DNA from 2 places in the Bacillus basilensis genome. Region 2 is predicted to be linked to the other one. Evidence: riboswitches for the same ligand, from Rfam matches in the RefSeq annotation. Region 2 holds a riboswitch; the other holds the start of a gene.
What was found. Region 2 has a riboswitch for cyclic di-GMP ahead of ACQVV1_RS23410 (methyl-accepting chemotaxis protein). Riboswitches for the same ligand answer to the same signal wherever they lie in the genome.
Positions count from the first base shown of each region.

Region 1 (25,754 bases), on a different contig from region 2:
CTTTTTTGCTCTAGATCAAGTTTTTTGTTCATACGGTAAGCACTCCTTTAAAAGTGAAAAATAGAGGTTGACTGAAGATGTGTTTTGGTGTACAATTAAGATACGGATAAATACGTTCTTTATATTTTTGGAAACGTGTTTCTGTACTAATTTAACATAGTTTTTTAATTTAATCAATGATAATAAGATAAACCTTGGTTCCATGTTACGTGGATCAAGGTTTTTTTGTTTTTGTCGGTAAGTCGATATATTTCGAAAATCGCTGATATAATTGGAGTTACGGTCGATATATTTTGAAAATCGCCGATATAATTTAGAGCTGAGGTTAATTTATTCAGAGGAGCAACTATATAATTTCATTTACTGAATCTAAACATAAATTAATAGGGGAGAAGAGGGGATAAAAAAAGATCGGGCCTAAGCCCGATCTTTTTATTTCGTTATTTCTTTTCTTCTTTTTTAGCGTCAGCTTTCTTCTCGTCGAAAAGATCTTTTAAATCTTTATCGTCAACTTTTACGTCAGCTTTTTTGATTTCTTTCATCATAAGATCGTTCATGAATTCGCCATCTTGTGATTTCTTCGCAACTAACTCTTTTTTCAAGTCAGCTTTTGATTGCTCGAATGATTTTTCTGGCTCTTTAATGTCTGTAACTTTAATGATGTGGTAACCGAATTGTGTTTTTACAGGTTCGCTTACTTCATCTTTTTTCAGTTTATAAGCAGCATCTTCGAATTCTTTAACCATTTTACCGTGTTCGAAGAATCCTAAGTCTCCACCTTTTTCTTTTGAACCAGTATCTTCAGAGTATTGTTTCGCTAACTCTTCGAAAGATTTACCTTGTCCAAGTTCTTCTTTAATCTTTTTCGCAGTCGCTTCATCTTTTACAAGAATGTGGCTTGCTTTAATTTGAGGCTTGTAGTTGTCTTTTAATTCTTTATCAGTGATTGTTTTCTCGATAGCTTTTTCTTGCGCTAATTGAGCCCGCACACCAGTTTTTAACGTTTCTTCTTTAATACCTTGTTGTTTTAATAGTGTATCGAATTGATCACCGTATTGTTTTTTCATTTCATCGTACTTTTTGTCTACTTCTTTGTCTTCGACTTTGTAGTTTTTAATAAGTACTTTTTCCATAACCATGTTGTTTAGTACTTGTTTACCAGCTTGTGTTTTCATTTGCTCGTAGAATTCGTCTTTTGTAATGTCACCAGCTTTAGATGTAACGATTTTGTCTGATGATGATGTTCCACAAGCTGATAGTGCGATTACACTTGTTGCGGCTAAGGCAAGCATAGCTTTCTTCATTCGATAAACACTCCTACTATTATGTATTTTTAATTTATCCTATACCAATGAATTTTAGTTCATCAGAGCCCGATTAAGTCTCACTGATACTTTTGCTTTTTATATTGGTAAAGCGCGCTTAACAGGGCTTACCGAGGCTTTAGGATAAAGTTAAGATGCGTGTCATTTATTTCATAGTATAAGCAATATGTACAGAATTTAATATATCATATTTCGACTAGATTTCATATTGATAAAGAAAAATTAACCATATCGTGTCAGATTTTGAAGGTGTGCCATATTGGGCGTATGCCGCATATACAGAATAGAGGAGGGGATGGGGATGAATTCTCAACTTATTTTATTACTTGTACTGTTTATTTTATTGGTTATAGTAGGTATAATTTGCTTATAGAGGAAAAAAGTGAGGAAGGGGCTTTCCTTCCTCACTTTCCATGAAATATAATTTCTATATAACTAGAAATTAATAAAATTGTTATACATACATTAATAACCCGAAAGACACCGGGTTGGCGGCTCGCAGTTATTTGTTTTCGTTCACACAGTGTATGTGTCATGAAATTCGTGTAAAATATAACAAGAAGTGCGAATGCGACAAAAACAACTGTTATAAGTGTCATGAGGCGAGACCTCCTTTTGGCTAAAATACATATACTTTATATATTGTATCATACGATATTTTGTTCGTGTTATAAAATTCAGAAATAGAAGACTTTGTGTTAGAAAGCGAGGGAGAAAATGGACGTTGTTAGAAGATTAGAACAAGCTGAATACTACGTAGACCTACTATTTAAAATGATTGATGAAGAAAAGTGTCCATTTTATTCTTTAATCATAAAGAAAAAAGCTCGTAAAAAAGATATTGAACGTATACTGAATCTTTGTGAAATACTGAACGAGCAATATGTAGTGGAGAAAGCAGAAGGGCTTCTTTTGTTCGATGCGCTGTTAGATCAATTTGAAAAAGCGCTTCCACATCAGCTCGAAGTACACGAAACTGCGGAAGCGCTAGCAAAACAAGGTTTATTTAAGCCGCTTATGAATGAATTCTTAAGCATGATTGCGAAAAAATAAATAGATTACTTCTTAACTAACTTCTGATCGGATTCTGTAAAGTTCTCTTCAATATCTTCTAATGATTTCTCAAAAATATCGATGAAGTCTTGTCCGTAAATATTACGCAAGATAGCAATCAGTTCGATATTTTCTGGGAACTTCCCATAAAAATTACGAAGTGCAAGAGCTCCATTAAACACTGAATTATTTTCAGGATCATACTCCTCCATTAAGCGAAGTAGTAACTCTTCCCCTTTGTCTGTAATCTCAATGTACGTATTTCGTTTGTCATCTTCTTTTTTTGAGAATACAAGATAGCCGCGTTCTTCCAGCTTTTTAGAGAAGTTAAACGCCGTTGATACGTGCATAACTCCAAACTTAGCAATCTCAGAAATAGAAGCCCCTTTTAAATGATAAGCGATTGTTAAAATATGATGCTCATTAATGTTTAAATCGTAAGGCTTAATCCACATCTGCCAATCTTTCTCTACACATTTCCATAACGCTTTCGATAATTGAGCAATGCGTTGGCTGAAAATCATCGCTTCTTTTACCGAGTAATCTTTTTCTCCACTTTTCATTTACTCACCCACTTTAACATTCTTTTTCATTACTATCTATTATGCCAGTAAAATAAAAATTAATAAAGTCTTTTTGTGAGAATTGTGAAAATTTTTTGGAAAAATGACATTCTATACAAATCATGCATAACTATGGAAGCGTTTTATGAGTCGTGAATACATGTGTTGTCCTTACATGTTAAGTGATAACATATATTGTAAATGCATAAAAACACGGCATATCTATGTGATATGCCGTGTTAAGGTCAATTTATATAAAAAATATTTGTTATATGCAAAAAACTAAGCAGGAATTTGTTTACGCTTTTTCCGGAACAGCTTCTTGTAGTTTCTCAATTGATTTTTGAATGTCCAAAATCTCTTGCTCAATATGTCGTTTGTTTTGAGAAATATCTTGCTTCCAGTTAGAAAGCGTATCGTGCATATCGTCTTTTAATTCTTGAAACACTTCTTTACCTTCTGAAGCAGTTTCAACGATTTGACGTTTTAATAATTTTGTATCAGCTGTAATATCAGCTAATGTCTTTTTAATATCATTTCCTTTTTCTTTTAACTTGCCGCGCATGTCTTTGCCAGAAGAAGGAGTAGAGAAAAGAACAGCTAATCCAGCAACTGCTCCGCCGCAAATGACACCTGTAATAAAGGATTTAGCTTTTGACATAAAAGGAGACCTCCTTATTTTTTGTTCGTATTCATGATGTGAAAAAATATGCATATCTTTAAGACAAGGGAAAGAAAAGTGTATTGTACATATTCCCTGGCATCTTGAATGGAGAAACAAGCCTTGCAATATTTAATCACTTTAGGAAAGTGGCTTGTTATGTATTACTTCTTATTATAGTGTCACTATTTCACACTATTTGCAATTTTACTTGCGATGTTTTGTAAATTTTCCATTGTGTATTCATTTTGATGTGATTTCCAAACAGCACCGAAACCATCGTTTTCACCGTAGCGTGGAATTAAATGAAGGTGGAAGTGGAATACAGTTTGTCCAGCTTTCTCGCCGTTGTTGTTAAGTAGGTTAAAACCAACTGGATTAAACTCTGCTTTAATCGCATTTGCGATTTTCGGAACGACAGAAAAAATGTGTGATGCGATTTCTGGCGTTAACGCAAATATGTCTTGTTTGTGAACTTTCGGAATAACAAGAGTATGTCCTTTTGTTACTTGACTAATATCTAAAAATGCAAGCACATGTTCATCTTCGTATACTTTTGAGCAAGGGATTTGCCCGTCAATGATTTTGCAAAAAATACAATTATCTGCTGTATGATTCATCGATCTCATCCTTTCAAATATCCTTAGCCGTATTTTACCATAATTACATAAGAGAACAAACACGAAAAACAGGAAGCTGACTCAGCTTCCTGTTTTCTGAAGAGGGATTGAAAAAGCATTATCGTAATTTACGTTTCGCAGACACCTCATTTATTTAAGAAATGCACGGTAAATCGGCTAAAGTTTCTGCCGTAGACACCCCATTTTCAAGTGAAATGAATTGCAATCTTTCATAAAAGGAAATTGTTTATTTTTTAAAACAGTATATGCTCTTTCGGAGACACCCCGTTTCGAAAATGAAACAAATGATCTGGTTATGTGTAAATTTCTTTGTCCAACATGGACACCCCATTTCATGATGACTTAACTATGTTGTTGTACTCATCAATTGGTGGTCGCTTTTTCAATGTGTTCCTTCTTCACTAATTATGATGTCCGCTTTCGTAAAAATATATGCTAACAAATTTAAATTTTTTTTAAGACATCGATACTATGTAGTACAGCGCCATTTTTGGTAAGATGAATATAGAATGAATACTAATGAAGAAAGTGGTGTCGTATGAGCGAGTTATTGCGTGTAGAAAATGTTACAGGAGGATATACGAAGCGACCTGTACTAAAAGATGTTTCGTTCTCTGTTAATAAAGGCGAACTTGTCGGCTTAATCGGTTTAAATGGAGCGGGTAAAAGTACGACGATTAAACATATTATCGGTTTAATGGAACCGAAAAAAGGAACTGTCACAATTAATGGGAAAACAATTCGTGATGATATGACAGCGTACCGTTCTAGCTTTTCGTTCATCCCAGAAACACCTGTATTATATGATGAGCTAACGCTAGAAGAACATTTGAAGCTAACAGCGATGGCGTACGGTGTCGATGAAAAACAATATGAAGAACGTGTAGGACAACTATTACAAGAATTTCGCATGAAAAATCGTTTGAAATGGTTTCCGTCTCATTTCTCAAAAGGGATGAAACAAAAAGTAATGATTATGAGTGCATTTTTAGTGGAACCATCTCTTTACATTGTGGACGAACCTTTCGTAGGGCTTGATCCGTTAGCGATTCAATCACTTCTTCAAATGATGGATCACATGAAAAAGAGCGGTGCAGGAATCTTAATGAGTACACACATTTTAGCGACAGCAGAGCGTTATTGTGATTCGTTCATTATTCTGCATCAAGGTGAAGTAAGAGCGAAGGGAACATTAGCTGAACTACAATCACAGTTTAATATGCCAGGTGCAACGTTAGATGATATTTATATTGCATTAACGAAGGAAGAAGATTATGAATAGCACAGCATTATGGAAAGAACGATTTCGTCACTTTCTAAAAGAAGTTCGTACATATAGTAAATACGTATTTAATGATCATTTGAAATTTATTTTTGTATTTATCATCGGCGCAGGAGCGTATTATTACCAGCAGTGGTTACAAACGCTAACACCGTCGTTTCCGACAGCACTCGTTATGGCAGTGTTGCTTGGACTCGTATTAACGGCCGGATCGATACAAACGTTATTAAAAGAAGCAGATCTCGTTTACTTACTGCCAGTGGAAGAAAAGTTAAAACCTTATTTCACAAAGGCATTTCTCTTTACGTTTATGATTCAGTTATACATAATCGCCATCGTAGCGGCAGCACTAGCCCCGTTATACTTTCAGCAAATGAAACAAACTGGAGCGGCGTACATATGGATTGTAATCGCGTTTGTCATTGTAAAAGCGTGGAATTTATTCGTGGCATGGGAAAAATCATTTTTAACAGACCAAAATATACAAAGAGCCGATTGGTTCATTCGTTTTATTTTAAACGGATTATTTGTTTACTTCCTTGTAGAACGTACTTCCATTATGTTTATTGGCGGAATCGTTCTGCTCATGGTGTTATACCTCGCTATCATGCATCAAATGGTGAAGGGAAAGCCGCTAAACTGGGAGTATTTAATTTCTGAAGAAGGTAAGAAGATGATGCTGCTGTACCGCATCGCGAATATGTTCGTTGATGTACCAGCATTAAAAGAGAGAGTATCCCGCAAGAAATGGCTTGATTTCATTCTTTCGATGATTGGCGAAAAGCGTACATATTTATACTTATATACGAGAACGTTTTTACGATCGGGTAACTATTTCGGCTTATATGTGCGCCTGCTCGCTCTTGGAGGAGTTATTCTGTACTTCATTCCGTTTTTATATGGACGATTTGTCGTAAGCCTTATTTTCTTATACTTAATCGGTTATCAGCTATTAACTTTATGGAAACATCACCGCATGAAGATTTGGCTTGATTTGTATCCGATAGGGGGAGAAGAGAAGAAGAAAGATTTTCTTACTTTATTAAATGCAATCCTTATTACAGGTAGTATTATCTTTACAATCATATTTGCACTTGCGACGAAAGATTTCATGATGACAGGAATTTTACTAGTCGTAAGCATAGTATTTAGTATCGGTTTCGTTTATCAATACGGGGCAAAACGTATTGAGCGTTTAAATTGAAGGGAATGAACCTATGATTACATATGAAGAAAAGGTTATAAAAGAGCTGGAGCAGTGGAAAGCTACATTCATGAAAGATTCTTCTATGATGACACGGTTCTCAAAGAAAGTGCAGACGAAAGTACAACAGCTTATTCCGGCGAAAGTGCAAAAAGTATTAACAGAAACGATTCGGATGATGGTGCAAACGATTAGTGCCGGATCAAACTTTATAAAGCCGAAATTAAAAGAGCCGAACTGGTCATTGCAACGACGAGACGATGAAGTACGTAAAAAAATGGATGAGTATAAAAAAATAGCAGCGGCAGAAGGAGCGGGGACGGGAGCAGGCGGTATTCTCCTTGGCCTTGCTGACTTTCCGCTTTTACTCGGCATTAAAATTAAATTTTTATTCGATGCAGCAACATTGTACGGATTTGATACGAGCGACAAAGAAGAGCGCCTTTTTATCCTTCACGTTTTCCAACTTGCCTTTTCAAGTGACGACCACCGAAAAGAAATATGGAAAGCCATCGAAACGTGGGATACAGAAGAAGAAAACCATATGGACTGGGAAAAGTTCCAAACAGAGTACCGAGACTATATCGATTTAGCAAAAATGCTTCAGCTCGTACCAATAATCGGTGCCCCGGTCGGCGCGTATGCGAACTATCAATTACTGCAAAGACTTGGGGAAGTAACGATGAATTGTTATCGTATGCGATTGCTGAATAGGAATTAAAAAGAAAGCATCCTAAATGTGTGATTTAGGATGCTTTTTTGTTTTAATGATTAATGCTTCAAAAGAAGAAGGTATAATTGAGATTGTTTTTCAGCGTTTTAGGCTGAAATTAGTGGTGGAGATAGAACCGATATTATAATCATCCTTATAATCAATTGAAGTAGTAAATTTCTTATTTGTATCATCTTTGATATGACCAGTTATAAAAATAGTTTCGATATCATTAGAAGGAAATCTATGATTCGTAATAGTCACTTCTAAATTCTCTTTTTCTTTGAAATACTGAATGGTTTCTTCTTTTGCTTTATTAACGATTTGTTGTTCTTCATTCTTTTGATCTATAGTACATCCACCTAAAAGGATAAGTGTAAAAATAAAGAATAATTTTGTACCGAATTTGTTCATGTATAATCACTCCATGGATCTTGCGTTATATTCCTTTTCACTAAATTTTATATTCACTGAACATTGTGGGGTGGGGTTATAAAGAAAAGCATTCTAAATTACCCGGGTACTTAGTTTTTAAGCTCTAAATTTTTTGAATGAGACATACGGCTTATATGATAATCTCCTACATCATATTCTTTGTCCATAGAAAAAACCTTATTTTTGTTATCTTTAACATGTCCGTTTATAAAAACTATTTGAACATTATTGGGAGCATATAGGAATGACTTAGATAAAAATTATGGGAAGTGTTAGTATTTTAATTTTAAACTTTTACTTTTAGAAATTGAACCTATCGTGTATTTATCTCCGCTATATTGAATAGTTATATTAAATGTTTTGTCTCTATCATCTTTGACATGTCCAGAAATATAAATGGATTGTAAGTCTTTAGGACCAAACTCATGCCCAGTAATTACTACATCCAAATCTTGCTTTTCCTTAAAGTATGTAATGGTTGTCGCTTTTGCTTCTTTTACTACTTGTTCTTCATTGTTTTTTTGATCCATGGTACATCCCTCTAAAGTACTTAAAATAAATATAAATAATAAACAAAAACTAAATTTTTTAATAATAATATCCATATGTATCCTCCGAAAATGTTATCTTAATTATAAGAATATATCAAATGTTGTAGAAGAAAAATGTTTTGAGTAACAAAAATGAAGTTTTAGATTCTACTTTTTATCAATTAGCAGACACAACGTATAAATCTGATAAAGATATTGAAGAAGTTGTTATTACCAATAAAGAAGGTCGAAGTTTACAAACATAGGAAAAGGGAGGAACATTCCACGATAAATTGGAATAGGCACAGTTGTCTTTGTACGAGATGTGAATGGGGAAAAGCAAGTTATGATAGCTTTCTGGGGGACAGAATGAGATAAAATTATAGAGAAAAACTCTTTAGGCGTTCTGATGAAGCTAGGGAAGGTATGAAGGATTTAAAAACGGATACAAATCATTTTGTATTACGAGAAGGTGTTCATGGACCAGCAGCACCTCCTGTAGCAGGGACTGAGAATGCAGGTTCAAAGAAATATTGGAATGAAGAGAATCAGCGCTGGGAAACACATAATCAATTTGAACAAGCTGAAAGGGTCATGAAACAAGTAACGGATACATATAAGGGCAGGGATGATGTGGAGATATATACGACGGGTCATTCATTAGGGGGAGCTTTAGCGGAATATGCAGCGGCATCTAATGACAATGTAAGATGTATGTCATGGAATGCGCCAAGTGCAAAACATTTGTTACCGCCTGATTTACAAGAAAAAGCAAATAATGGTGAGTTTAATAATAGAATTGTAAGTGTTGTTCACGGAAATGATTCAATTGGTTATGGACCATTTGGTGCATATGAAAGTCATATAGGATCTACTTATGCGGTAACACCACCAATTTCGAAAGAAGAAATGTCCGAGTTATCATTACAGCAAAAGCTTGGGATGGATGTTACTCGATTTTTGAATTCGATAAGTGGTCCTGGTTATCATTATCAAACAGATAAAAACTTCCGATTTGGGGAGAATGGGTCTTTATCAAATAAATACTTGTTAAATGTAGACACGAATGAAAGAGTTTATGATTCACCGGGCGCGTTATTAGGCGGGGGAGAGATTCGTGTAGTTGTAGAGAATTTGGAAAAATCCGTAAGAGATATGAAGCGAAACGCACAAGAATTTCAAGATAGAGTACCGAGGTTAATTTCTAATATGATGACATTATTAGAAACGGCTGAAAGTAGACGGGTAGAAGCTAAAGTAAATAATATACGTGCACATGTAGAGCATTTAAGTTTTTGGTACATACGAACAGCAACGGAAATTTCAGATTTTATTGAGAAGAAAGCCGATGATTATAAGAAGACGGATCAACAATATTAAGTGAGAAGATTAGGATGCCGAGAATTTACTTAAATGAAGAAGCATTGAACCAAGCTTTACAACAATTTGACCATATGATTCAAGACTTAAACCATAATAAAAGGGTTGTAAGTAATGTACATAATTTACTCTTATCAAGCTGGTCTCAACTTGGAGTAGGGAAAAAAGCCATTAGCGATTTAGAATCTTTTAAAAAAGATATCGAAAGAAGAATGGAAGAATTAGAGTCTGATAAAAGAGAGTTAAAGGGTGCGATTGATTTATTAAAAGCGTTAGATCAAAGTTATGATTACATGGGGCCTAAATATTAAATTACAAGAAGCACTCACAAAGGTGCTTTTTGTAGTTTAACTGGATTAAAGATTACTGTAGTAACTATGGAGGAATATGATTCTGCTTCATAAAGTAAATGGAGAAAGTAATATGTAGTTTTGAATCAAACTTGCAAACGATAATTTTTTATTTTACAATTTATTTACCGACCGGTAAGTAAAAACAAGTGAGGTACAGTATGACAAAGAATTTACAAACATCTCAAAACATTGTAGCGGCATCATTTAAACTCATGGCAGAGCACGGCATTGAGAAGATGAGTCTTTCCATGATTGCGAAAGAGGTAGGTATTTCAAAACCGGCTATTTATTATCATTTTTCTTCTAAAGAAGCGTTAGTGGACTTTTTATTTGAAGAAGTTTTTTCTGGATATTATTTCATGAGTTATTTTGATAAAGAGCAATATACGAGAGAAAATTTTGCGGAAAAGTTAATCGCAGATGGTTTACATATGCTCTCTGAGTATGAAGGGCAAGAAGGAATACTGCGCGTCATAAATGAATTTATCGTAACTGCGGCGCGAAATGAAAAGTATCAGAAACGTTTATTTGAAATACAAGAAGAGTTTTTAAATGGTTTCCACGATTTATTGAAGAAAGGCGCGAGACTGGGCGTCGTGTCACAGCATGCAACGGAAGAAAACGCTCATACGTTAGCGCTTGTAATTGATAATATGAGCAATTACATGCTCATGGGATTTCAGTTAAAGTATAAAGAAATTTGGATTCGAAATGTGAAAAACGTCATGAAGGAGGAATAAAAGTGAAAATGCAAAAAAACTGGTGGCTCGGTTTTCTTGGATTTATTGGGGTGTATAAAATTCCAGGCATGATAGAAGCTTTTCAAGCGGATGGAAATTGGATGAAGTTAATCGGTTTCATTTGGCTACTTTGGTTCGGATATTTTATTCCTGAGAAGAAAGAAGATTAAATTTCAATTTTCTGTAAAGTTATGTAAAATATAGATTGAGACTATTCATATATTAGATTACTAGATTTGGAGTGGTTACATGGATCCATTGAAAAATGAAATTCACCCTGACATGGTCAAGGTGTGGAAAGTTCGGGCTGTAATAGAAGAAGGGATCGGTATTCTTGTCATTTTAGCGTACCTTTTCCTCATGATAAAGTTTGATTGGTGGGCGTGGATTTTGTATGTGATGATTGGGCTAACAGTTGTGTTCGCACCATTTTCGTACTTCTTATTCCCGAAACTACGTCAACGTTATTACAGCTACCAACTAAATGAAGAAGAGCTTGAAATTCAGCACGGTCTTTTTGTCGTAAAGCGCGTATTAGTACCGATGATTCGTGTGCAGCACGTTACGATTGAACAAGGGCCGATTATGAGAAAATATGGCTTAGCAGAATTACACATTTCAACAGCAGCAACTTCTCACAGCATCCCAGGCTTAACGATGTATGAAGCGGAAATGTTGAAAACGAAAATCGCAGAATTAGCGAAAGTGAGTGATGAGGATGTATAAGAGGCAGCATCCAATCACGATGTTATTGGAATTAAAAATAAGAGATTTTATACCACTCTTTATTTTCATGTTTAGCTTAAATGGAAAATTCCCGTTTTGGTACTTAATTCCCGCTGCATTTGGTTTACTCACTGTCTTTTCAGCGTTTGAAAAATGGTATTACACAACATATTGGGTTGAAAATAACGTATTACATGTGAAACAAGGGCTCTTTGTAAAGAAGGAGAGCTACTTAAATAAAGAACGTGTTCAAACGATTCATACAAGTTCTAACGTGCTATATCAAATGCTCGGTTTAAAGAAAATTCAGATCGAAACAGCTGGCGGGGGCGATGATGCGGAGGTTAGCTTAGCCGGTATTACAGTAGAAGAGGCAACTGAGCTTATTGCTTTGCTAAATGAGCCAACTCCAGAAGTGAAAGCAGAAGGAACGCTAGACGAAAAAGCGGAACATGCAGTAAAAAAAGAAATCGTTACAGAAGAAAAACAAACAACAGAATATAAATTGACTTGGAAAGAAATTTTACTAGCCTCTGTTACATCGGGGCAGTTTGGACTATTATTCTCGTTAATCTTTTTCGTGTATCACCAAGTAGAGGAGTACATTCCGAAATGGATAGAGAATAGCGTAAAGTCATATGTAATGCAACATGATATATATGGCTGGATTTTCATGGTAGCTATTTTACTCGTCCTTTCGTGGATTATATCTACAATCGGTTATGCGCTAAAACATGGAGATTTCACAGTAAATCGAAGAAATGACGAAGTCCGCATTTCACAAGGATTACTTGAGAAAAAAGAACTCGTCTTAAAGTTACATCGTATTCAAGGGATTACGATAAAAGAAAGTATTTTACGTCAGCCATTCGGCTATTGTGCTGTGCAAGTAGAAGTTATTCAAAGTAAGGGAACGGATGATGAAAAAGAAAAAGTTACACTGCATCCAATCATTCGAAAAGACCGAGTACAACAGTTACTCGCGCATTTACAACTACCATACGAACTGGATACAAATATTATTTCATTACCAAAAGCAGCATTACGCCGCTATCTCATTGATAGCTTCATCTTCTTCACGATGCTAGCAATCCCGCTTATTGGAATAAGTATATACTTTGAAAAACACTTCATCATGTGGGCACTAATTCCGCTCACGATCCTCATCTTTACACTTGGTTACGCAACATTTAAAACAAATGGTTACAGTGTAAACGGAGAGCAAATTACACTTGTATATCGCAGCGTTGGAAAATATACAGGACTTGTTAGAAGAAGACACGTCCAATCGATGGAAAAGACACAATCATATTTCCAGCGCCGGGCAGATTTATGTACGTATAAGTTTTCGAGCGCATCATCGAGTTATAAATTAGAGCATACGAGAGTAGAAGATGCGGAGAGAATGCAGGATTGGTATAAGAAGAGAATAAGTGAGAATTAAATGGAATGGCTCGTCTTTTGCGGGAGGCGAGTTATTTTTCTATGTAAAAATGATAGGAAATAATTAATAATATATGTGACGCAAAAAAAGTGAGGTGAGCAGGATTGGGAAAATTTTTAATTCCGTATTCCCATTCTTTATTAAGCTTATTTATTTCAATGACGATAATTCAAATATACGATGAGAAGGGGATTTTTGAAGGAGAGCTATTTTCTATTTTTACGAATCTTTTTATTGCTATGGCCCAAATGTTGGCCGCTACTTTGATAGTTGGAGTCCCTGTTGTTTTAGTTGGATGTCTTCTTGGGGAGATATTGTTTAGGTGCGTTATTTTACCTATAAAGCTACATTTTATCCCATCCTTAATTTTATATATTCTTTTAGCCATAAGTATTGTTTTTTGCTATGAAGTTATATCTGACGGGGTTCCTACAACATATGAAAATACTCGTATTATTAAAATGATGTACTTTATGGGATTAACTATAATTTGCTCTATTACATTTTTAGTAAGTAGGACTACATATGAAGGGAAATAAGGTGATTATATGAAATACACCTGTCCATGCCGCGGATATAAAACAATAGAAGAAGAACCACCGGGTACATATGAAATTTGTAATATATGTTATTGGGAAGAGGATCCTGTTCAGCTTAAAGAGCCTGACCTTGAAGACGGAGCAAATGAAGTCTCGTTAAGACAAGCACAGAGAAATTTCATTGCATTTGGGGCTTGCGGGGAATGTTTTGTGAAATCAGTTAGAAATCCGACTAGTGAAGATGTGAAGGATGCTAGTTGGAAGCAAATTTGTTAAATAGATTAAAATAAAAATGTTATTACTCGATGTAACAGGAGTAATAACATTTTTTATGCAACGATGAAAGAATTAACGCCGTCTTATAAGGTAAAACAATAGAGATGATAAAGTAAAAAAAGGACTAAAACAGTAAATTTCACTAATGGATATATTAGGAATGAAAACAAAAGTATAGATGTATAGTCATCTTTGTGTATTTAATGTTATCATATTGAATGATATGAAAATTTTTAATAGAAGAAGCAACGAACAATTCAAAGGCGATGAAGCTTTTGTTGTATAAAGAAAATATTTATTATTACTCAGTGATATTAAAAATAAGATACGTATTTATATAAATTTAGTAGAAATGGGGTTTTAAAAAGGAATGAGTACAAGTATAACACGGCAAAAGATTTTAGAAGCCGCTTCTCAAATTGTGCAATGTAAAGGGGTTGCTAAATTAACCTTAGAAGCAGTGGCAAAAGAGGCGGGTGTAAGTAAAGGTGGATTATTGTATCACTTTTCAAATAAAGAAGCTTTAATAGAAGGTATGATAGTCAGAGGGGTAGAGGATTATGAGGGGGCCATTTACGCTAAAGTAGCGGAAGACTCAGAGAGGAAAGGAAGGTGGGTTCGCTCTTTTGTAGAGGAAAGATTAAGTAACGAGAGAAGAACAGAAGAGTTGTCTAGTAGTATGATGGCAGCATTCATGTTAAAACCTGAATTACTTGAGCCATTACAACAATCATTTCAGCAACTGCAAAAGAATATAGAAAATGATGAGATAGATTCAGTTTGTGCAACAATTATTAGATTAGCAGCAGATGGATTATGGTATGCGGAATATTTAGGGGTTGGAAGACTAAGGCCAGAGTTAAGAGAAAAAGTGATTCAAGCTCTTATTAATAATTCATATAAATAGAATATATTAACTATATAATATGAAAATAATTCACCATTGCTTCTTTAATGTAGTGGTGAATTATTTTTTTTATTAGAAAAATAGAACAATTTTATAGAGTATTGAATTATAACCGTCCAGACGGTATAGTAATATTTGGTTTAAGAGGAAAATGAAACAAAAAAAGAATAAAAGATATTTTTAGCACACTATTCGAAAGGATAGGCCGCAAAGCTTAGAGTCTACGGTAATACATATTGGTTACTAAGATCGTCTGGTTGCACATTTTTGATGCAACCAGACGGTCTTTTTTTGTTATATAAATATAAAAATTTAGGAGGGAACTATGCAAATGAAAAGTACTAAAAGGCACATTTCAATGGTTTCATTAGTTTTTCTAGTATTATTTTCAGTGCTGAATGTGTGGGCTCCAGTTATTCAAGCTGCTGTGATGAAAAGTCCAGTGGACGAAATTAATATTTCCCGTACTGATGGCACGACATCTGAACCGTATCAAGCCTCAGATGGAATGAAAGTAGAAGTGAAGTGGTCAGCTAAAGAAAAAATAAAAAGTGGAGATCAATTCACAATTGATATGCCAAAAGAGTTTCGAAAAGACCTTATGAATATGAGTTTTCCTTTAAAAGATGCTGAAGGAAAAACAGTTGGTACATGTGAGATGAAAAAGGGTCTATTGACGTGTACTATGGGTGATTACGTAGAAGGAAAGAATAACATTAAAGGTTCTTTATTCGTAGAATTCTACTTTGGTCTAGAAGCATATGATGGTGTTAAAGAAATTCCATTAGAATTTAACGTTGATGGTCAAATCGTCAATAAAGAAGTAAGTGTAAATAATACGACAGAGAGACCGAAGCCACAGCCCAATACAGATAATCTATTGAAATGGGGTTCTTATAATCAAGAAGATCCGTCCATTGCTGATTGGCTTGTATATGTAAATGCAACTGGAACAGAAATGCAAGATCTTAAATTAACAGATACATTAGGACCTGGGCATGAGTTAATTACAGACAGTGTAGTATTAGAAGAGGCTGTATTTGAAGATGGTTATGCACCAACAAATATTAAGCCAGCAGATTTATCTAACATTAAAATAAATGCAACAAAGACTGGATTTACAATTGAGTTTCCAGACAGTTCAAAAGGTTATATTTTAAGATATAAAACAAAGATTACTAATCCTGCTGCAAAGCCTCATAAAAATACAGTGAAATTAGAAGGGAAAAATATTAAAACTGAAGAAAAAGTAGGACAAGTATTCGTAAGTGGTGGGGGAGGAACCGGTTCAGGTGACGATCATCCACCTAGCATTGAAAAAAATATAGTTGATGAGAATGGCAAGCTTGTAGAGAATGAGCAGCTAACACAAATGGATCAAGTTATTCAATACCAAGTTGGTACACATATACCAAACGATCCTCCTAAATACACATCAATGGTAATTAGTGATGATTTAGAAGATGTTTTAGAAGTATTAGAGGCAAAAGTGTATGATCAAAATGGCCAAGATATTACTTCTAAAGGAACGTTAAATATAGATAAACAAAGAAGGGAAGTAACATTTACGTTTGGTGAGAATTTTGACTATAAGTCATATGAAGACCAGATAATTAACCTCAGTATCAAGGCGAAAATCAAAAATAATGCAGACTTATCTTCTTACGTAGATAAGAAGATTCCTAATAAAGCGGAATTACATTTTGATGATAAAACATTAACATCAAAAGAAGTAACCATTACACCGCCTGAAGCTCCAAAAGATGGTACAGTATCGATTCATAAAATAGATTCTGAGAATCCGAACAAAGGGTTAAAAGGTGCCGAATTTGAAGTTCGAAATAGTGCAAATGAAGTTGTTGCAAAACTGAAAACGGACGAAAAAGGTTTTTCAGTACCTCAAACTTTAGCTCCCGGGACATATAAAGTTTATGAAACAGTAGCACCAGAAGGATATCAAAAATTAACAAGCCCAGTAGAGGTTACACTTCAAGCTGGAGAAACAAAAACAATTGAAATTAAAAATACTATGCAAAAGGGTCAAATTGAAGTAAAGAAAATTGATTCGGAAAATGGTGAAAAACCATTAGCAAATGCAGAGTTTGATATAGTAAAAGACGGTGTAGTAGTCGAACATATTGTTACAGATAAAGATGGTAAGGTAATCTCTAAACCGTTAGCACCAGGGAAATATATTTTAAAAGAAACGAAAGCGCCTGAAGGATACCAATTAAAAGAAACAGAGTTCGAAGTAAATGTAACAGGGGACGGCATATTCCCAATACAAGTGGAAAATGCAATGGTTGACAAAGGTAATATAAAAATTACAAAAGTGGACAAAGAAAACGGGGCAGTATTAGCGGGTGTCGAATTTGAAGTCCAAGATGAGAAAGATGGAGTAGTAAGAAAAGTAGTAACAGATAAAGATGGAAAAGCAAACGTTTCAGATCTATCAGTAGGAAAGTACAAATTAGTAGAGACGAAAAGCTTACCAGGTTATAAAAAGCTAACAGAACCAGTACCATTTGAAATTGCAAAAGGTATGACAAAAGCTTTAGCAATAAAAGTAGAAAATGAGCAGTTAGACAAAGGCTCAGTAGAAATTACAAAAATAGATAAAGATAGTCAAAAAGTATTAGAAGGCGTAGTCTTCGAAGTGCAAGATGAGCAAGGTAAAATAGTAACAGAAGTAAAAACAGATAAAGATGGTAAAGCGAAAATCTCTGATTTATCAGTAGGAAAGTACAAATTAGTAGAGACGAAAAGCTTACCAGGCTACAAAAAGCTAACAGAACCAGTATCATTCGAAATTACAAAAGGTATGACAACAGTCCTATCATTGAAAGTAGAAAATGAACAGTTAGATAAAGGTTCAGTAGAAATTACAAAAGTAGATAAAGACAGCAAAAAAGCATTAAAAGGCGTAGTCTTTGAAGTGCAAGATGAAGCTGGAACAGTAGTAAAGGAAGTAAAAACAGATAAAGATGGTAAAGCAAAAATCTCTGATTTATCAGTAGGGAAGTACAAATTAGTAGAGAAAGAAAGTTTACCAGGCTATAAGAAATTAACAGAGCCAGTATCGTTTGAAATTACAAAAGGCATGACAGAAGTTCTATCATTAAAAATAGAAAATGAAATGGTAGATACGGGAAATATAGAGATAACAAAGATAGATAAAGATAATAAAGCACCGTTAGCGGGAGTAACATTCATCGTCCAAGATGAAAAGGGTAATGAAGTTACAAAAGTAACGACAGATAAAGATGGAAAAGCAAATATTTCAGATTTACCTGTAGGAAAGTATGAATTAGTAGAGGTAGAAAGTTTACCTGGTTATAAAAAGTTAGAAAAACCAGTATCATTTGAAATCAAAAAAGGCATGACCGAGGTTCTATCATTGAAAGTAGAAAATGAAATGGTGGATACAGGGAATGTAGAGATAACAAAAATAGATAAAGATAGTAAAGCTCCATTAGAAAATGTTGTATTTGAAGTACGTGATTCAAAAGGAAAAGTAGTTGCAAAAGTAACGACGGATAAAGAAGGAAAAGCAAACGTTGCAGATTTATCTATTGGGAAGTATGAGTTGGTGGAAGTAGAAACACCGGCAGGATACAAACCACTAGAAAAGCCAATTTCATTCGAAATTGAAAAGGGTAGAGTAACAGCGCTAAAGCTAACAGTAGAAAATGAATTAGTGGATACAGGAAATGTAGAAATTACAAAAGTAGATAAAGAAAATAAAGATGCTTTAGCTGATGCAGTATTTGATATTCAAGATGAAGCAGGACAAGTAGTCGCTAAAATAACGACAGATAAAAAAGGACAAGCACAAGTTACTAATTTATCAGTTGGAACATATAAGCTAGTAGAAGTGAAAGCACCAAAAGGATATAAGAAATTAGTAGATCCAATTACTTTCCAAATTGAAAAAGGTATGAAAAAATCTCTTGCTTTAACAGTCGAAAATGAAATGTTAGACAAGGGTAATGTAGAAATTACAAAAGTAGATAAAGACAGTCAAAAAGCATTAGAAGGCGTAGTCTTCGAAGTGCAAGATGAAAAAGGAAAAGTAGTAACAAAAGTAACGACAGATAAAGAAGGAAAAGCAACAATTTCAGATTTATCAGTAGGGAAATATAAGCTAGTAGAGGTAGAAAGCTTACCAGGATATAAAAAACTAGCAAAACCAGTATCGTTTGAAATTAAAAAAGGTATGACAGAAGTTTTATCACTAAAAGTAGAGAATGAACAGTTAGATAAAGGCTCAGTAGAAATTACAAAAGTGGACAAAGAAAGTGGCGCGTTATTAGAAGGCGTAACATTCGAAGTGCAAGATTCAAAAGGCAAAGTAGTAACGAAAGTAACGACAGATAAAGAAGGAAAAGCGAAAGTTTCAGATCTATCAGTAGGAAGTTACAAATTAGTAGAAGTAGAAAATTTACCAGGATACAAAAAATTAACAGAGCCAGTATCGTTTGAAATTAAAAAAGGTATGACAGAAGTCTTATCACTAAAAGTAGAGAATGAACAGTTAGATAAAGGTTCTGTAGAGATTACAAAAGTAGATAAAGACAGTCAGAAAGTATTAGAAGGCGTAGTATTTGAAGTGCAAGATGAGCAAGGCAAAGTAGTGACTGAAGTAAAAACAGATAAAGAAGGAAAAGCAAAAATTGCTGATTTATCAGTAGGTAAGTACAAATTAGTAGAGAAAGAAAGCTTACCAGGATACAAAAAATTAACAGAACCAGTAACGTTTGAAATTAAAAAAGGTATGACGAAAGTCTTATCACTAAAAATAGAAAATGAAATGGTAGATACGGGAAATGTAGAGATAACGAAGATAGATAAAGATAATAAGGCACCGTTAGCGGGTGTAGTCTTCGAAGTTCAAGGCGAAAAAGGAAAAGCAGTAACAAAAGTAACAACAGATAAAGAAGGAAAAGCAAACGTTTCAGACTTATCTGTAGGAAAGTACAAGCTAGTAGAAGTAGAGAGCTTACCAGGATACAAAAAATTAGAAAAGTCGGTACCATTTGAAATTAAAAAAGGTATGACAAAATCTCTAGTGTTCACTGTAGAAAACGAAATGGTGGATATGGGGAATGTTGAAATCACGAAAATAGACAAAGATAGTAAAGCACCATTAGAAGGTGTTGTATTTGAAGTACGTGATTCAAAAGGGAAAGTAGTTACTAAAGTAAAAACGGATAAAGAAGGAAAAGCAAACGTTTCAGATTTATCTATTGGGAAATATGAGCTGGTAGAAGTAGAAACATCAGCAGGATACAAACCGCTTGAAAAACCAATTTCATTTGAAATTGAAAAAGGTAGAGTAACAGCATTACAATTAACTGTCGAAAATGAATTAGTGGATACAGGAAATGTTGAAATTACCAAAGTAGACAAAGAAAATAAAGATGCTTTAGCTGATGCAGTATTTGAGATTCAAGATGAAGCAGGACAAGTAATTGCTAAAATAACAACAGATAAAAAAGGACAAGCAAAGGTTACTAATTTATCAGTTGGCACATACAAGTTGGTAGAAGTAAAAGCACCAAAAGGATATAAACCATTAGTAGATCCGGTTACTTTCAAAGTTGAAAAGGGCATGACAAAATCTATTGCTTTAACAGTAGAAAACGAAATGTTAGACAAAGGCTCAGTAGAAATTACAAAAGTAGATAAAGACAGTCAAAAAGTATTAGAAGGCGTAGTCTTCAAAGTACAAGATGAGCAAGGAAAAGTAGTAACAGAAGTAACGACAGATAAAGAAGGAAAAGCAAAAGTTTCAGATCTATCTGTAGGAAAGTACAAATTAGTAGAGAAAGAAAGCTTACCAGGATACAAAAAACTAACAGAACCAGTATCATTCGAAATTAAAAAAGGTATGACGAAAGTCTTATCAATAAAAGTAGAGAATGACTTATTAGACAAAGGTTCAGTAGAAGTTACAAAAGTGGATGCTGAAAGCAAAATTGTACTATCAGGGGCTGTTTTTGAAGTTCATGATAAAGGAGGACAAGTAGTAACGAAAGTAACAACAGATAAAGAAGGAAAAGCAAATATTTCAGATTTACCAGTAGGTAACTACACACTTGTGGAAGTGGAAGCACCAAAAGGATATGAAAAATTAACAAATCCAATTCCGTTTGAAATCAAAAAAGGAATGGTAAGTTCAGTTCAATTAGAAGTGTTAAATAAATTGCTTCCTTTAGCACCACCAGGTCCAGAGAAACCGGAAACAACGGATCCAGAAAAACCAGGAACACCAGATCCAGAAAAACCGGAAACAACGGATCCAGAAAAACCAGGAACACCAGATCCAGAAAAACCGGAAACAACGGATCCAGAGAAGCCTGGAACAACAAATCCAGCGAAGCCTGGAACAACGAATCCAGAAAGACCAGGAACACCAGATCCAGAGACATCTGGAAAAGAATTGCCGAAGACAGGGCAGAAAATGCCGGTGGAACCATATATGGGAGCACTTCTTGTAATGATGAGTTTTGGATTACTCGTATTAGGTAGAAAAAAACAAAGATAGTGAAAGTGAAAAGGTATTCTCAAAGTACTTGAGGATACCTTTTTTATATTATTTGGCATAAAAAAGACATTTAGCAAAAGAACTCGATGTAAATAAAAAACAAAAAGGAAGACAAAGTTCATCCTTTTTTCCTCATGCGGTTATATCAAAAAAGTTAACTTTATTATATATATTTAATGTGAAAGCTATGAAAGTAAAAGGTCTTCGTAATGTTTGGGTGAAAAAAGAGTTATCTATGTAACTAATTTGAGGACTTTAAGAAAGAGGGCTTTTTCCTAAAGTATTCAAAGGATGATAGGTCCAATAGCAGGTGGGAGATGAAACTCGTTTTAGCACTGTATTAACACCTTAAAATGTAGATAGGGGAAAATAATGTAAAAAAACTATTGTATATTCAAAACTCTTATGTTACATTTGCGTTACAGATAAGTTACAAACTGTAACTTATGTTACATTTTGTTTTCTGTTGTTTTTCGGTATGTTACGAATTGAGGTGCGTATCGAATCGACCGATAATATATAAAGTTAAAAAAATACAAAACTAAAAATAGCTTTTCTATGTGTATAAGAGTGTGTGTAGTAAAGAGCCTGGTGAGAGCTTTACGCACATTATTAAAATTCCTTTCTGTCTTAAAAGAAGAAGAAAACCAACTACCAACTATTTAGGAGTTTTAAGTAATGATAGTAAATGAAATGTACTTCCTTTCCCACACACAATGTAGTACATATTTACTTTCAGTCTAATTACTACACAGACTTTTATACATATGACGTTATTGTTTTAGGAATGCATAGGGGGAGAAACATTGGGGAAGTTATTAACGGTAATTGGAATTATATTTTTAATGTTAGCAGGATGTAGTAATGGAGATTTTGAAAAAGAAATAGATGCAGGGAAGACCGCGTTAACGAATAAAGAATATAAAAATGCCTTATCATCATTTGAACGAGCGCTGGATGAGAAAAAAGACGATTCAGATACAATAGTGCTTGTAGAACAAACGAAAATCATGATGGAAGCAGTGAAGTTAAAAGAAGAAAAAAAGATAGAAGAATCAATTAAGTCATTTGAAAAAGTAGAGAACATGAAGGATGGAAATACTACACTTATAAAGCAGGCCAAGGAAGAACGAACAGCATTATTAGCCATTTTAGAACAAAAAAAGAAGTATAGCGAGCAACTGACGAAAAGTGAAGAGTTAATAAATAAGAAAAGTTATGCAGAAGCGAAAGAGCTATTAAATAAGCTAGTTTCAGAAACAAAAGATAACAAGAATCTTGAAGAATATAATAAAAAGGCTGTAGGATTAATCACTAAAATTGGTGAAGAAGAAAAAAATGCAAAGAATGTAACGGCAGCAGCAAAGGCACAAAAAACTGATGCAGTAACGAGTCAAAAGGTAGCAACAGAAAAGAACCAAAAAGCAGAGCCAGAAAAAAATCAGAAGGCAGTAACAGAAAAGAACCAAAAAGCAGAGACAGAAAAGAATCCAAAAACAGAGACAGAAAAGAACCAAAAAGTAGAGACAGGGAAGAATCAAGATGCATTTACTTTTGAGAAAGCTACAGCATATATCAAAAATGAATATAAAGAAGACTATGATTACACGCTAGAGAATACGCAAGTAGAGAATGGAAAGAAATATTATCAAATTAGAGTGCGTACGACATATAAAATAGAAGGCGCAGCTGGATCAGGATTTACTGGAGTATTCAAGGTATATGAAGATGGTACAATTGTTGAAATGTACTAAATTGATGAAAAGAATACGATACAAAACAGTAATAAAAATAGAGAGAATAAAAAGGTATCCTTCAAGTATGAGGATACCTTTTTACGTTTTAAATCGTTCTTTTTGACTAATCTTTAATAATCAATCCCAATAAAGATGCAAACTGAATAGCTTGGTGTGGTGACACTTTACATCCTCTTAGGTTGTTCACTGAAACCGTAAGTGTATCAAAAGTAGAAGAACTAATATCGATTCCTTTTAGTGATGTTTGATCGAAATTTGCTTCGTCAAGGCTGCATGAATCAAATTCAACCTTCTTTAGCTTACAGTCAAAAAAGTCTGCATTATTTAATGAAGTTTCATTAAATATAATCTTTTCTAGTTTAGAATTTCCAAATGAGGCTAAATTCAAAATTGAATTTTCAAATTCAACATTCCCTAAGCTAGATTCTGTAAAATTAACTCCAATTAATTTACTGTTTTTAAATTCGACTCTGTGAACAGAAGAATTGCTTAAATTAACATTTGATAAATCACAGTTTTCAAAACAAACATCTGTAATATCAATATTGCTAAAGTCTGTATTTGTGAACTTACAATTCTTTATCACTGCACTATATAAACGCACTCTATCTACAGATTCATTTTCAAAAGTGGAATCGATAATTTCACACATTTCTAATGTTGAATCTTCTTCATAAAAAATATCGTGAAAATTCTTTAAAGATAACTCTGGTGAAATTTTTGGTCTATCAATTTTCATATTATGTCCTTCTTTCATTGAATTAGTTAGCTAGAAAAAATGGTATGTCCTATAGAAAGAGCTGTGTAGAAATTTCATCTCTTTTTATACTACGCTTTTATTAACTTTAGCAATAAATGCATAGTCGTGTATTCTCTAAAAGTTAACGGTTCATTTCACGTTGCAGTATTTCAAAAAATAACGATACATGATAGCCATCTACTGTTGCATGATGAACCTTAATATTCACTGGCATTAACAACTGTGAACCAACTTTTTCGTATTTTCCACTAGTAATCATTGGTGTTAAATTATTTTTGATAGCTCCTTGATGAGATGAGAAATGTTCAAAATGCATCCAAGGAATGGATGAAATATTCACCACGTTTGGCGGAACAACTCCCATTGGTACGATATCTGTTGTATTTGTGTAGTCTTTTATAAGCCTTTTGTACTCACGATCAACTGATTTATAATCTGTTAATTCTTCTAACCATAAATTATAAAATAGCCCTGTGTCTTGATTAAAGTTCGTAAATGTTGGCACTAATTCTTGCCATTCTACTAATTGTTTATCCCTATGGGCATACTTCAAATTCGGGATCTTGTTAACCGATTTAGTCAAATTAAAAATGGAGTAAGCATAAAAACTTATAGATTCGTCTTTGCATTTTTTAACTGCACGAGTAACATCAATTTTGACTGTCATTTCAAACGTTGTGTCTGTCAACATAAAATACTCATAGTAGTTTCTTCTTGGGAAATTCTCTAAATCAATGATTTGATAATCTATCATCTATTTTAACCTCTTTTTTTTATAAATTCGATGATTGTAATGGCACCCATTTTTTATTACCCTTCCATTAACTTTAACGATAAAATAATAATGTCTCCCTTAAGAGGAGAGTCAAGGATAAGGGGGCAATATAAATTGGGAAATTTATTTTCTATTGGTGAAGTTGCTAAAATGAAAGGTGTTACAATAAAAGCTTTAAGATATTACCATCAAACAGGTATTCTTGTCCCGGTATATATTGATACGAAAACGGGTTATAGATACTATTCGGTAGATCAATTTGTTTATATTGATATAATTAAAGTTTGTAGAGATTTAGGAACGAGTACGAAAGAATTGCAAAAAATTTTTACGGAAAAGAATATGGATGAATTATTAAAATTTTTAGCATTAAAAAGAGAAGAAACTGAGCAAAAGATAAAAGAGATGCAAGCAGTCATTCATACAATTGATAAACTAAATAATAGTGTACAAGTCGCTAAAAAGGCACTAGTACATAATCAAATAACAATACAGTATTTTGAGCAACGTTATATCGTCACTGCTCCATGCAAAGAAGTGGGTAATTTTAAAGAATTCCTTTATTATTCAGATGTAGATAAAATTATTCAGGAGAGAAATTTAGAAACAACGATGGAAATTGGTATAGCATATACCATTCATTCAAAATACAGATTTGAACCAAAGTATGCTTTTTCTGTGTTATGTAAATATGATTACACACAGAAAGAGCAAAATATAGATATATTACCAGAAGGTAACTATTTGATACTGGCCTATAAAAAGAATAATAAAGAAGAAAGTATGGAGAAATTAAAAGATTATATAGAGAAAAATAATATAACAATCAAAAATTGCATTGAAGTGGAATTATTAGATGAGTTTTTTAGTACAGATTCTTACAGTTGCCAAATGCAATTGCTTATAGAGAATGAGTGAAAACGCACTTTAGAGCATACTCAGAAATAATATAAACTAAGAGATGAGGTTGGGTTATGTAAGTACAATTGTTGAAAAGGTATCCTCAAAGTATGTGAGGATGTTTTTTTAGCATAAAAAAAGCATCTAGCAAAAGTACTAGATGCAAATAAAAACACAAGGGAAGACAAAATTCTTCCCTTTTCCCGTAAGTAATTATATCAAAAAATTTATAAAAAACTAGCTT
Region 1 is NZ_JBNTQO010000004.1:276,957-302,710, forward strand. It holds gene helD (RNA polymerase recycling motor HelD) at 1-32, opposite strand, end outside; gene prsA (peptidylprolyl isomerase PrsA) at 441-1,304, opposite strand; gene ACQVV1_RS10775 (hypothetical protein) at 1,730-1,924, opposite strand; gene ACQVV1_RS10780 (DUF1878 family protein) at 2,043-2,378, shown strand; gene ACQVV1_RS10785 (HTH-type transcriptional regulator Hpr) at 2,384-2,941, opposite strand; gene ACQVV1_RS10790 (YtxH domain-containing protein) at 3,240-3,602, opposite strand; gene ACQVV1_RS10795 (HIT family protein) at 3,788-4,222, opposite strand; gene ecsA (ABC transporter ATP-binding protein EcsA) at 4,782-5,525, shown strand; gene ecsB (ABC transporter permease EcsB) at 5,518-6,729, shown strand; gene ecsC (ecs operon protein EcsC) at 6,743-7,450, shown strand; gene ACQVV1_RS10815 (DUF1433 domain-containing protein) at 7,541-7,855, opposite strand; gene ACQVV1_RS10820 (hypothetical protein) at 8,149-8,481, opposite strand; partial or broken gene ACQVV1_RS10825 (lipase family protein) at 8,682-9,786, shown strand; gene ACQVV1_RS10830 (hypothetical protein) at 9,801-10,097, shown strand; gene ACQVV1_RS10835 (TetR/AcrR family transcriptional regulator) at 10,298-10,879, shown strand; gene ACQVV1_RS10840 (hypothetical protein) at 10,882-11,049, shown strand; gene ACQVV1_RS10845 (PH domain-containing protein) at 11,129-11,605, shown strand; gene ACQVV1_RS10850 (PH domain-containing protein) at 11,598-13,049, shown strand; gene ACQVV1_RS10855 (hypothetical protein) at 13,154-13,588, shown strand; gene ACQVV1_RS10860 (CPCC family cysteine-rich protein) at 13,598-13,864, shown strand; gene ACQVV1_RS10865 (TetR/AcrR family transcriptional regulator) at 14,235-14,771, shown strand; cyclic di-GMP riboswitch class I at 14,944-15,036, shown strand; gene ACQVV1_RS10870 (SpaA isopeptide-forming pilin-related protein) at 15,097-21,318, shown strand; gene ACQVV1_RS10875 (hypothetical protein) at 22,125-23,072, shown strand; gene ACQVV1_RS10880 (pentapeptide repeat-containing protein) at 23,179-23,814, opposite strand; gene ACQVV1_RS10885 (CatA-like O-acetyltransferase) at 23,957-24,589, opposite strand; gene ACQVV1_RS10890 (MerR family transcriptional regulator) at 24,725-25,528, shown strand.
Region 1: it holds a riboswitch for cyclic di-GMP, as region 2 does, so the genes downstream of both, ACQVV1_RS10870 (SpaA isopeptide-forming pilin-related protein) here and ACQVV1_RS23410 (methyl-accepting chemotaxis protein) in region 2, are expected to answer to the same signal.

Region 2 (4,742 bases):
ACAACTCTAACTTGATTTGTAACAGATTGTGCTGATTTTGAAATTTTTTCAAAGAAGGCACCACTACTTCGAACAAGTTTAATTCCAAATTCTACTTCTTTTGAAGCCTTTTGCATTGAAACAACAGCTTCTTCCGTTTCAGCTTGTGTTTCCCCTATTAATTTTGCTATATCTTTTGCTGATGCTTCCGTTTGCTCTGCTAATTTACGCACTTCATCAGCAACAACGGCAAATCCCCTTCTAGTTTCCTCAGCACGTGAGGATTCAATAGAAGCATTTAAAGCTAACGAATTAGTTTGGTTTGAAATACCTGTAATTACAGTTACAATATCATTAATTTCTTTTGATCTTGTTTCCAAAGAATAAATGATAGAAGATACATCCTGTACTGTATTTTGTATTATGTTCATTTGATTAATCGCCTGTTCAATAACACCATTTCCTTTTACTGAATGATGCTCCATACCTTCAGACTCTTCCGTCATTTGTTCTGCAGCATTTGTTATCTCTTCTATCCTATCTTCCATTTCATATACAATACCTAAATACTTTGGTACTGAAGTTTCTTGTGACTGATTGCCCGCTCTTACCCCAACCATAGAACTTACGATTTCTTGAACTGCCATACTATTCTCTTTCGTACTCACTGACAATTCTTTTGAAGATGAGGAAACCTGTTCGGCTGTCTGCTTCACTTTATCTACAATTCCTTTAAACTTCTCGATGGTATTATTAAAATACGCATTAATAATACCAATATCATCTGGTCTTTCCTCTAATTTAATACTCAAATCACCTTCACCGACTTTGCGCAACCCTTCACGTAAATCTCGCAATGGAGCAAGTGCGTTACGTACAATTAAGAATTGAATAACAGTTGCAATTAAAACAGAAATACAAATAAACATTAAACCTTGTATAATGAATTTTTCCTTTGTACTAGGAACAATAGACGCATCTACATCGGCTGCAACAATTGCCACAATATTTCCGTCTCCATCTTTAATTGGCTCTAATATCGTTACCCATGATCCTAATAGATCTTCATATACTACTGTCATGTTTGCTTTTTTCGTGCTCATTACCTTATCGTATGCTTTCATCCAAAGATCTGGTTGTTTATAATATTCTCCCGGTCTTACTTCAACAACATTTGCTAAGTCTGTAGACAAGTCGACGATTAGTAACTCACCTTTTTCATTTTTTTTTGCTCCAACAATATACGTTTGTCCAACACTATTCAATTCTTCCGTTGCTTCATCTAATTTCTCTGTTAACTTCTCTCTCTTTTCTCTTTGTGCCACTGGGTCTTTTGTAACATCTCTCACTATTTCTTCGTCTAATTTATGTAATACCGTATCTCCTGTTTCAAAAGAATGCCTTTCAAATATAGACATCATACTATTTTGAAACATGTTAAAACTTAACGCTCCCATAGTACCAACAAGCGTCAAAATAACTAACACAGTTAATAATACATTTTTTTGAAGAAACGACAACTTATGCCAATGCTTTTTCATTAACATCACCCTTCTTAATTAACTTAATAGAAAGTAAAACTATTAAAATATAAACCTCAATAAATGATAAAGGTTCTCATTTGTTTGCAAATAAAAAAAGACCAATGAAAAGAGCATTGGTCAAGACCAACCCTATCCGTCCGGTAACTGGCTAGCATAGCCTTTCGGCCTTAGCTCCTGTAGTTTTGCGTCCTAATGTTTCCATCAGTTTGCCTTTCTCGCTGAACGAGTTGAACGATATGGGAGTTCTATGAGAATTAAATTATTCTCTACAAAAGATTACAACATTAAAATTAAAATGTCTACCTATTTAGAGATACAAATGTAAAATTTTAACGTATTATTTTTTCGAAATAATTTAACAAAGTACGTGAATGTTACATTTCTTGTGTTATATAATAAAAAATGTATATAACACAAGGATTATTTTGAGTATTTATTTTAATTTTCATTCAAATTAAATTATTCAAATATACCTTAACTAATGAATTTCGGAGGTAGTTTATCATGTTTTGGCTACAATTTCTTACGTTACTACTCTGCATTTTTATTGGCGCACGTCTAGGCGGAGTTGGTCTAGGAGTAATGGGTGGCGTTGGTATGGCAATACTTGTTTTCGTCTTCCACTTACAACCTACAGCTCCTCCTATTGATGTCATGCTTATGATTTTAGCAGTAATTACAGCTGCTGGTGCACTCCAAGCCGCTGGAGGAATGGACTACCTTGTTCATCTGGCCGAGAAAGCATTACGAAAAAATCCAAAACGCATTACATTCTTTGCTCCAATTGTTACTTATTTATTTACACTTTGTGCAGGAACTGGTCACGTTGCTTATTCTGTACTTCCTGTCATCGCAGAAGTCTCTCGCGAATCCGGGATTAGACCGGAACGACCAATGTCAATTGCCGTAATCGCTTCCCAACAAGCAATTACAGCTAGTCCTATATCAGCTGCAACAGTTGCACTTCTAGCAATGTTAGCTGACTATAAAATCACCTTATTAGATATTTTAAAAGTAAGTATCCCTTCTACTTTCATCGCTTGTATGGTAGCTGCATTTGTTGCTAGCAAAATGGGGAAAGAATTAAATGAAGACCCTGAATACTTGAAACGATTAAAAGAAGGAATGATTCCTAAGATTGAAGAGAAAAAAGAATTTGTCGGTGTAAAAGGCGCTAAATTATCAGTTATCCTTTTCCTATTAGGAACTTTCCTTGTCGTACTTCTCGGTTCATTTGAAGCACTTCGTCCAGGATGGATAGTTGATGGGAAGTTAGCCCGTCTTTCCATGCCAAACACAATTGAAATGGTTATGTTAACGATCGCAGCTCTTATTATTATTTTCTGTAAACCAAATGTAGAAAGCATCGTGTCTGGTAACGTCTTTAAAGCGGGTGCAACAGCAGTTGTTGCTATTTTCGGGATTGCTTGGATGGGAGATACTTTCTTTAACGGAAACTTAAATATGATTCAAGGATCAATTCAGCACCTAGTAACAAGTGCACCATGGCTATTTGCCATCGCATTATTCATTCTATCTATTTTACTATATAGCCAAGCAGCAACAGTACGTGCTTTAATGCCTCTTGGATTATCACTCGGTATTCCACCAGCACTACTAATCGCTATGTTCCCTGCAGTAAATGGATACTTCTTCATTCCAAACTATGGAACAATCGTTGCTGCGATTAACTTTGATCGCACTGGTACAACAGGTATTGGTAAATATGTTTTAAATCACAGCTTTATGATTCCCGGCCTAATCGCAACATTCACTTCTATCGGAATTGGAATGCTCTTAATATCAATTATGTCTTAAAGAAAAAGCACAAACCCGCAATTTTAAAGGGTTTGTGCTTTTTTAATCAAACGTTTGTTTAAATATTTTTAACTGTCCATTCTGTTCTTTACTATGTGTGTACAGTTCCCTTTTCTACAAACCCTTACTTACTTCCTCTACTAATTTCTTCGTACTTTCATACGCAGATTCCGCTAAACTAATAGCTGAAATAACTGAAACGCCGTCCGCACCCGCTTCTATAACGGAAGCTGTATTTTCAATTGTAATCCCACCAATACCAACAATCGGTATCCTAATTCCTTGTTCTCTAAAATGAGCTAAACCTTTCGTTCCTTGAACTGCTTTCGTATCTTTTTTTGTACTCGTTGGAAAAATCGGACCGACGCCTAAATAATCAGCTCCGTTTTCAATTGCCCAGCTCGCTTCTTCAATTGTATGTGTAGATACACCGATAATTTTATCCCCCATTTTTTCACGAACAGTAGTAATTCCTTCATCATCTTGTCCAACATGCACGCCATCTGCATCTAATTCAATGGCTAATTCTACATCATCATTTACAATGAAAGGAACACCATATTCCTTACAAAGCGCCTGCAATTCCTTTGCAAAGCGCACTCTATCTTCTCCGATTAAAGCTCCTTCACCCTTCTCACGAAACTGAAAAAGTGTCACTCCACCATCTAACGCTTCTTTCAATACAGCTAACGGATCCTTCGTACAGTTATTACTTCCCATAATAAAATACACTTGTAATAACTTAGACATTCTCTTTGCTTCAATGCGCATCATGTTTTTCATCCCCTTACTTTAACTCCTCAATCTTCCCATACTTCTCAATATCACCCGAAGTGGTATTCGCTAACTGATTTAAAAATTCAATTTGGAAACTACCAGGTCCCTTTTCCACCGTCTTAGCAGCTGCCAGTTCTGCAGCTACACCATAAAATGTTAATGCTGCTACAGCTGCCTTTACATAATCCTTTTCTACCGCTACAAATGCTCCTATTACAGAAGTTAGTAAACACCCTGTTCCTGTAACCTTTGTTAAAATAGGATGGCCATTTCGAATAACAATAGTTCGCTCTCCATCTGTAACAACATCTTCTTCTCCAGTAATTACCGCAACGGTATTCAATTCATCCGCTGCCTGCCTTGCAATACTTACGACATTGCCATTTCCAGTAACAGCGTCTACCCCTTTAATTTCCCATTTCTCATTAATAACGTTCGCTATTTCAGCTGCATTTCCGCGGATAATCGCTAACTCGATTTCAGCCGGAATATGTCTCGCAACTTCTGTTCGATACGATGTTGCTCCTGCACCAACTGGATCAAACAGTACTGGTACATTGTTTACATTTGCTGATTTACCCGCAAGTAACATCGCTTCTACTTCTTCAGGACGTAGTGTCCCCA
Region 2 is NZ_JBNTQO010000016.1:97,666-102,407, forward strand. It holds gene ACQVV1_RS23410 (methyl-accepting chemotaxis protein) at 1-1,520, opposite strand, end outside; cyclic di-GMP riboswitch class I at 1,660-1,744, opposite strand; gene ACQVV1_RS23415 (anaerobic C4-dicarboxylate transporter family protein) at 2,028-3,341, shown strand; gene thiE (thiamine phosphate synthase) at 3,456-4,115, opposite strand; gene thiM (hydroxyethylthiazole kinase) at 4,129-4,742, opposite strand, start outside.